Regions from separate parts of the Exiguobacterium sp. UBA6282 genome, predicted to be linked through region 1. Evidence: a T-box and tRNA genes for the amino acid it is inferred to sense, from the RefSeq annotation. Region 1 holds a T-box; the other holds one or more tRNA genes.
What was found. A T-box is a leader RNA that pairs with one kind of tRNA and senses whether it is charged. The one in region 1 lies ahead of B2751_RS00540 (valine--tRNA ligase), so its partner is inferred to be a tRNA-Val.

Region 2: it has a tRNA-Val gene. The T-box ahead of B2751_RS00540 (valine--tRNA ligase) is inferred to sense a tRNA for this amino acid. The anticodon was not compared.

What each region holds. Positions count from the first base shown of each region.
Region 1 covers NZ_DJUM01000004.1:24,718-28,208, forward strand. Annotated here, with positions in the region: gene hemB (porphobilinogen synthase) at 1-519, shown strand, start outside; gene hemL (glutamate-1-semialdehyde 2,1-aminomutase) at 516-1,826, shown strand; T-box leader at 1,881-2,110, shown strand; gene B2751_RS00540 (valine--tRNA ligase) at 2,161-3,491, shown strand, end outside.
Region 2 covers NZ_DJUM01000054.1:8,805-12,295, reverse strand. Annotated here, with positions in the region: gene B2751_RS13885 (metallophosphoesterase family protein) at 6-740, opposite strand; gene B2751_RS13880 (PTS transporter subunit IIC) at 1,103-2,125, shown strand; tRNA gene B2751_RS13875 (tRNA-Val) at 2,223-2,295, opposite strand; gene B2751_RS13870 (efflux RND transporter permease subunit) at 2,480-3,491, shown strand, end outside.

The sequences.
Region 1 (3,491 bases):
GCTCAGGCGGGTGCCGATGTCATCGCTCCATCATCAATGATGGACGGATTCGTCGCAGCGATTCGTCAAGGGTTGGACGAGAACGGCTTCAGCCATATTCCGGTCATGAGCTATGGCGTTAAATATGCATCTGCTTATTACGGTCCATTCCGTGACGCGGCAAACTCGGCACCAGGAGAAGGCGACCGGAAAGGCTACCAAATGGACCCAGCAAACCGTCGCGAAGCGTTCCGAGAAGCAACAGCGGACGTCGATCAAGGAGCTGACTTCATGATCGTCAAACCTGCGCTTGCGTTCATGGACATCATTCGTGATGTGCGCGAGCGGATTGATCTACCAATCGTTGCGTATAACGTATCGGGTGAGTATGCGATGGTCAAAGCTGCAGCCCTGAACGGCTGGATCGACGAAGAACGAATCGTCCTTGAGACGATGCTTGGCTTTAAACGAGCAGGAGCTGATTTAATTATCACCTATTTCGCAAAAGACATTTGTCGTTACCTGGAGGGGTCGAAATGAGCTTAATTAACCAGAACTCAAAATCAAAAGAAGCGTTCGAGCGGGCACTCCCGCTCATGCCGGGTGGTGTCAACAGCCCAGTCCGTGCTTATAAATCAGTCGGGATGACACCAATTTTCGCAGATCATGCGAAAGGATCAAAGCTCTATGATATCGACGGAAAAGAGTATATCGATTACGTCCTGTCATGGGGACCGATGATTCTCGGTCATGCCGATCCAATCGTCACATCAGCGATTCAAGAACAAGCGACGCGTGGCTGGAGTTACGGGACACCAACAGAAATCGAATCAGCGATGGCGGAAGTCGTCATCAGTCGTGTACCGTCGGTCGAAGTCGTCCGGATGGTCAATTCGGGTACAGAAGCGACGATGGCTGCCCTTCGTCTCGCACGCGGCTATACAGGTCGGACAAAAATCTTGAAGTTCGAAGGCTGTTACCACGGTCATGGGGACTCACTCTTGATTAAAGCAGGTTCAGGTGTCGCGACACTTGGACTACCGGATTCACCAGGCGTTCCAGCGCAAATTGCGAGCATGACACTGACGGTTCCTTACAACGATTTGGATGCTGTCCGGATCGCGTTTGAAAAACACGGCGACGATATCGCTGGTGTCATCGTCGAACCGGCTGCTGGGAACATGGGCTTCGTGCCACCAGAACCAGGATTCCTTGAAGGCTTACGGGAAATCACATCAGAAAACGGTGCGTTATTGATTTTTGACGAAGTCATGACCGGTTTCCGTGTCGGATTCCACTGTGCGCAAGGACACTTCGGTGTCACGCCGGATATCACGTGTCTCGGTAAAGTCATCGGCGGCGGAATGCCAGTCGGTGCTTATGGCGGACGTCGTGACATCATGGAACAGATCGCACCACAAGGTCCAATTTATCAAGCAGGTACGTTATCCGGGAACCCACTTGCGATGGCAGCGGGTCTAGCGACACTGACGCAATTGAAACCCGAGCACTATGAAGAGTTCGACCGGAAAGCGAGCCGTCTGTCTGAAGGCTACCTGAATGCTGCGGCGAAATATAACATTCCGCTGACGACGAACCGTGCGGGTGCGATGTTTGGTGTCTTCTTCACGGATGAACGTGTCACGAACTTCGAAAAAGCGAAAACATCGAACCTTGAGATGTTCCGTTCGTATTATCAAAAGATGGCGGCGCGTGGTGTCTTCTTACCACCATCACAATTCGAAGGTCTCTTCCTCTCGATTGCCCATACGGACGAAGATATCGAACAGACGATTGAAGCCGTCGAATTGACGTTCAAGGAACTCCAAGTTGAGTTCGATCGTTAAGCAGTTCTTGACGATTGCTTGAACTCTCGGCTAAAATGAATAAAGAAGAAAATGGCAACAGCGATGACGGGAAGAGTAATCCTGTATTCGTACCGGCGTAGAGAACACATCCTTGGCTGAAAGATGTGACGGACGAACAGGAGGAAGGTCACCCCACGAGCTGGTATCGTGAGTCTTACGAGCGATATCCGTCCTCCACACGTTACGTGGCTCGAGGGCATCCGATGTTGGATGAACTAAGGTGGTACCGCGGAAAAAAGCAACGGCTTTCTTTCGTCCTTAGCATAGGACGAGAGAAGCCGTTTTTATTATGGACAAAAAGGGAGCGATCAGGATGCAGGAATTATCAATGCCAACGAAATATGATCCGCAGGCAACGGAAGAAAAATGGCACGACTTTTGGTTAAAGGGAGAGTACTTTAAAGCTGATCAAGATCCGGAGAAAGAGCCGTACACGATCGTCATTCCACCACCGAACGTCACAGGTAAATTACACCTTGGTCACGCTTGGGACACAACATTACAAGATATGCTGACGCGGATGAAACGGATGCAAGGGTTCGACGTCCTGTATCTACCGGGAATGGACCATGCTGGTATTGCGACGCAAGCAAAAGTCGAACAAAAACTGCGAGCAGAAGGGAAATCACGTCTTGAAATGGGTCGTGAGAAATTCCTCGAGCAATCTTGGGCATGGAAAGAAGAGTATGCGTCAACGATCCGTGCACAATGGGCAAAACTCGGTCTTGGACTCGATTACTCGCGTGAACGCTTCACGCTCGACGAAGGGTTGTCGGAAGCAGTTCAAGAAGTCTTCGTTAAACTTTACGAAAAAGGCTTGATCTATCGTGGCGAATACATCGTTAACTGGGACCCAGCGACGAAAACAGCGATCTCGGATATCGAAGTCATCTACAAGGATATCGAAGGGGCGTTTTACCACCTCAGCTATCCACTGACGGACGGTTCAGGTCATGTTGAACTAGCGACGACACGTCCTGAGACGATGCTTGGTGATACAGCGATTGCCGTGAACCCGAAGGATGAGCGTTACGCTCACCTCGTCGGAAAAACGATCACGTTACCAATTGTTGGTCGCGAGATTCCGATTGTTGCGGATGAATATGTCGACATGGAGTTCGGTACAGGTGTCGTGAAGATTACACCTGCACACGACCCGAACGACTTCGAAGTCGGTAACCGCCACGAATTACCACGTGTCCTCGTCATGAATGAAGATGGAACGATGAACGAGAATGCAGGTAAATACGAAGGCATGGATCGTTTCGAATGCCGGAAACAAATCGTTGAAGATTTAAAAGCAGAAGGTGTTCTAATCAAGATCGAACCACACTTGCACTCTGTTGGTCACTCGGAACGTTCAGATGCAATCGTCGAGCCGTATCTCTCATTACAATGGTTCGTCAAAATGGAACCACTCGCGCAAAAAGCACTCGAGGAACAACAAGGACCAGACAAGGTCAACTTCGTTCCACAACGCTTTGAAAACACATATGTACGCTGGATGGAAAATATCCGTGACTGGTGTGTCAGCCGTCAACTATGGTGGGGACATCGCATTCCGGCTTGGTACCATAAAGAAACAGGCGAAGTATACGTTGGCAAGGAAGCACCAGCAGACCTCGAGAACTGGGAGCAAGACAA
Region 2 (3,491 bases), on a different contig from region 1:
TTTTTTCATGATCTATTTCCGAAGAAGAGACGTCGCATCAATTCACGTTCCGGCATTTCTGTTGTATTGAGTACATTTAGAAATGGTCGATCATCATATGGAATCGTCAGAATCTCCGAACGTACTTGTCCTTTTTCTAAAGTGAGGATTGCTACTGGGGCAAGAGCTGTTTCCTGACATCCGACCGCTCCAGGGTTGATGTACAGCGTTTGCTCCGTCTCAACTTGTTGTGCTGGATGGTGGTGACCAAAGCCAATGATTCGCGCCTCATTTCCAGAAAAAAGGACGGGTAAGTTTTCTTTTGTTCCATCCACTGCTGGCTTTAAGGGTTCCTCACCGATTTTCTTCGTCTGATCGGCATAGGCATAATGTGTCAGATACATCGTTTGTTCCTGATGGGTGACATTCAATTCACGCGGTAAACGCTCCAAATAACTCTGATTCTCCTGCGTCAATGAATCTGCAATCCATTGATGATGCTCTTTCGCATGTTGGTAACTAGCGGGATAGACATCCCCATGAATCAAAGCAAGGACGCATTCATCATGGTTTCCTGAAATCGTCTGAATATCAGATCGCTGCCTTAACAAATTGATGACCTCATTATGTTCAGGTCCGATACCGACGAGATCACCGAGGCAATATATAGCATCGATGTCTGAAGACTGATCGAGATAGGACAACACGGCACGCAATGCTGAAGCATTCCCGTGAATATCTGTAAAAATCATTACTTTCATGTAAACGCCTCCATTGTTAGTACATTAGGATTTCCCGATGATAGCGTGAATTCCTATTAGATTTAGAGAAAAAATAAATTGTCAGAAAATATTGATTATTGATCAGAAGCATGTTAGGCTTAGAAAAATTCACAGAGAGGGGCACGATTGAATGATTCCGACGCAACAGCCATTTAACCAAGCCGGACGACTGATTATTCTATGCATGAGGGACTGAAAACTTTTCCGATGATGAAACGGAAATGATTTTTGGGCCCTCCTTTCGATGCATCGAATGAGGCGCCCGCACAGAATGAGTGGCGCCTATCCCAAAAATGGATAGGCTTTTTTCATGGCAAAAAATAGAGATAGATAGAGAGAGGATGACAACGTTGAAAGAATATGCGATGGATCGAATGGTAAAAGTATCAGCTGGAATGGCGAATGCCGTTCTTGTAACACTCGGTGTCGGACTCCTGATTGAGACGCTCGGCAATTTTTTACATATCCAAATGCTACTGACGATTGGCGGCGTCGCAAAAGTACTGCTTGCTCCTGCACTCGGTGCCGGTATCGCCTTTCAGCTCGGAGGAAACACACTTGTCCTGTTCAGCGCGATGATCGCAGCGACGATTGGTGGTGCTGCGCTTCAATCGACTGCTTCTGGACTCGTTCTTGCCCCCGGTCAGCCAATCAGTGCATTACTCGCAGCTGCGGTCGCTGTATATGTCGGAAAACGCATGACTGGAAAAACGAAATTTGACATGATGGTCATCCCGATGAGTGCTGTGCTTGCCGGTGGTATCACTGGTATCGGTGCTGCTGCCGTAACGACACCACTCCTTACAAAATTCAGCGCTATGATCACCGCTTCAGTCGAATCGTCTCCTATTGCTACATCTCTTGTCATTGCACTCATCTTTAGTGTCTTATTGATGTCTCCCGCTTCGTCCGCTGCACTCGCTATCGCTTTGCAGCTTGATCCTGTAGCAAGTGCCGCTGCACTCATTGGCTGTTCCGCTCAATTCGTTGGCTTCACATTGATGGCATATCGTCAGACGGATCCCGGTGGTTTGATTGCTTCATTCTTTGTCACACCTAAAGTACAATTCCCGAATATCGTTAAAAATCCACGTCTTGTCGTTGCACCGTTTCTCGCAGCGATGATTTCAGCTCCTGTAGCGACGCTTCTTCTCTCTTTGAAAGTACCATATGAACTCGCTGGACTCGGTTTAAATTCGATGATTGCGCCACTCAATATCTTCGTCAACCAAGGTCCTCAGGCGTTCCTTATCTTCTTCTTGACTGGTGTCGTTTTACCTGGCGTCTTGACACTCGTCTTCTATCGATTGACGACTGTCGCAGGCTGGACGAAGCGTGGCGATCTTCATCTCGAAATCCAATAAAATAATATCTCTACCTTCCAACTATTCCTGATTGATTTCGGGAATAGTTTTTTTAATGCAAAAAAAATCGTTCCTTCGAAAAGGAACGATTTCGGTATGATTCTGACTGGGCTCGAACCAGCGACCTCTACCCTGTCAAGGTAGCGCTCTCCCAGCTGAGCTACAGAATCATGCTGTGTTGTTACTGGGTATATTTTTATTATAGCAGCATATCGAAAGGTGTAAAGCCTTTTTAACAAAAAAAATTATCTTTTTTCAAAAAGATCTTTTTGAATAAAACAGTTTTAAAGTTGCGGGTTCTATGAGTGTCCTCTACTATGTAAATAAGCACATATAAACGAAAGGAGTGTTCATATGAACTTTTTAACCCGATTCAGTTTAAAGAATTCGGTGGCTGTTTTCATCATCGCCATTCTTTTAGTTTTAGGAGGCGTCTATTCTTTCTCGAAATTAAAAGTCGATCAGTTCCCAGAAATCGAATTTCCTCAAATCTCTGTTGAAGCAGTATATCCTGGTGCTTCACCCGACGATGTCGATAAACAAGTCGTCTCGAAGCTTGAAACTGCTTTGAAAGGAATCGAAGGAGCTACTAAGCTGACAAGCTCTTCTTATGAAAGCATCGGTATCTTAAACATCGAATTCCCGTTCGATACTGATATGGATAAAGTCGAACAACAGATTGATGCTGCAATCCAAGATGCGAATCTACCAGAGGAAGCAACAACGAAATTAAATCGTCTGTCCTTTGGATCGTTCCCAATCTATAATATCTCTTTCTTTAGTAAGGATGGTAAAGACATCGAAAAAATCCTCAAGGACGATATCGAACCTGAACTTAATAAGATTCCAGGAATCAATAGCGTTTCCGTTGGTGGCTACAAAGATGATCTCGTTCAAATCACCGTCGATAATCAGAAAGCAACAGAAGCAGGACTCTCGCTCTCAAGTATCAAGGAACAAATCAACGGAAAGTATGTCTCGTTCCCATCTGGTCAGCTATCAGAAAACGATTCACAAATACCGATTCGCGTTGAGGAAAAACTAGAAAATCTAGATAAACTAAAAAATCTACAATTGACACCCGTTGCAGGTGCGACTAGTTCAGCTAGTAGCGATCAAACAGGTGGTTCATCTGCTGGCGGTCCACCACAAGGTGCAACACAAGGACCACCAAGTACAACAGGTGGAGCAGCTACAGATCAGGCGTCTGAACCTGCAGAACCGATTCGTCTAGAAGATATTGCAAAAATAGAAGCAGTCTCGCAACAAAGCGAAAAAACACGTTACGATTTAAAAGATTCCTTATCGATGGCAATCACGAAAAAACAAGATGCCAATACGGTCGAAATCGCAGATGAAGTCACGA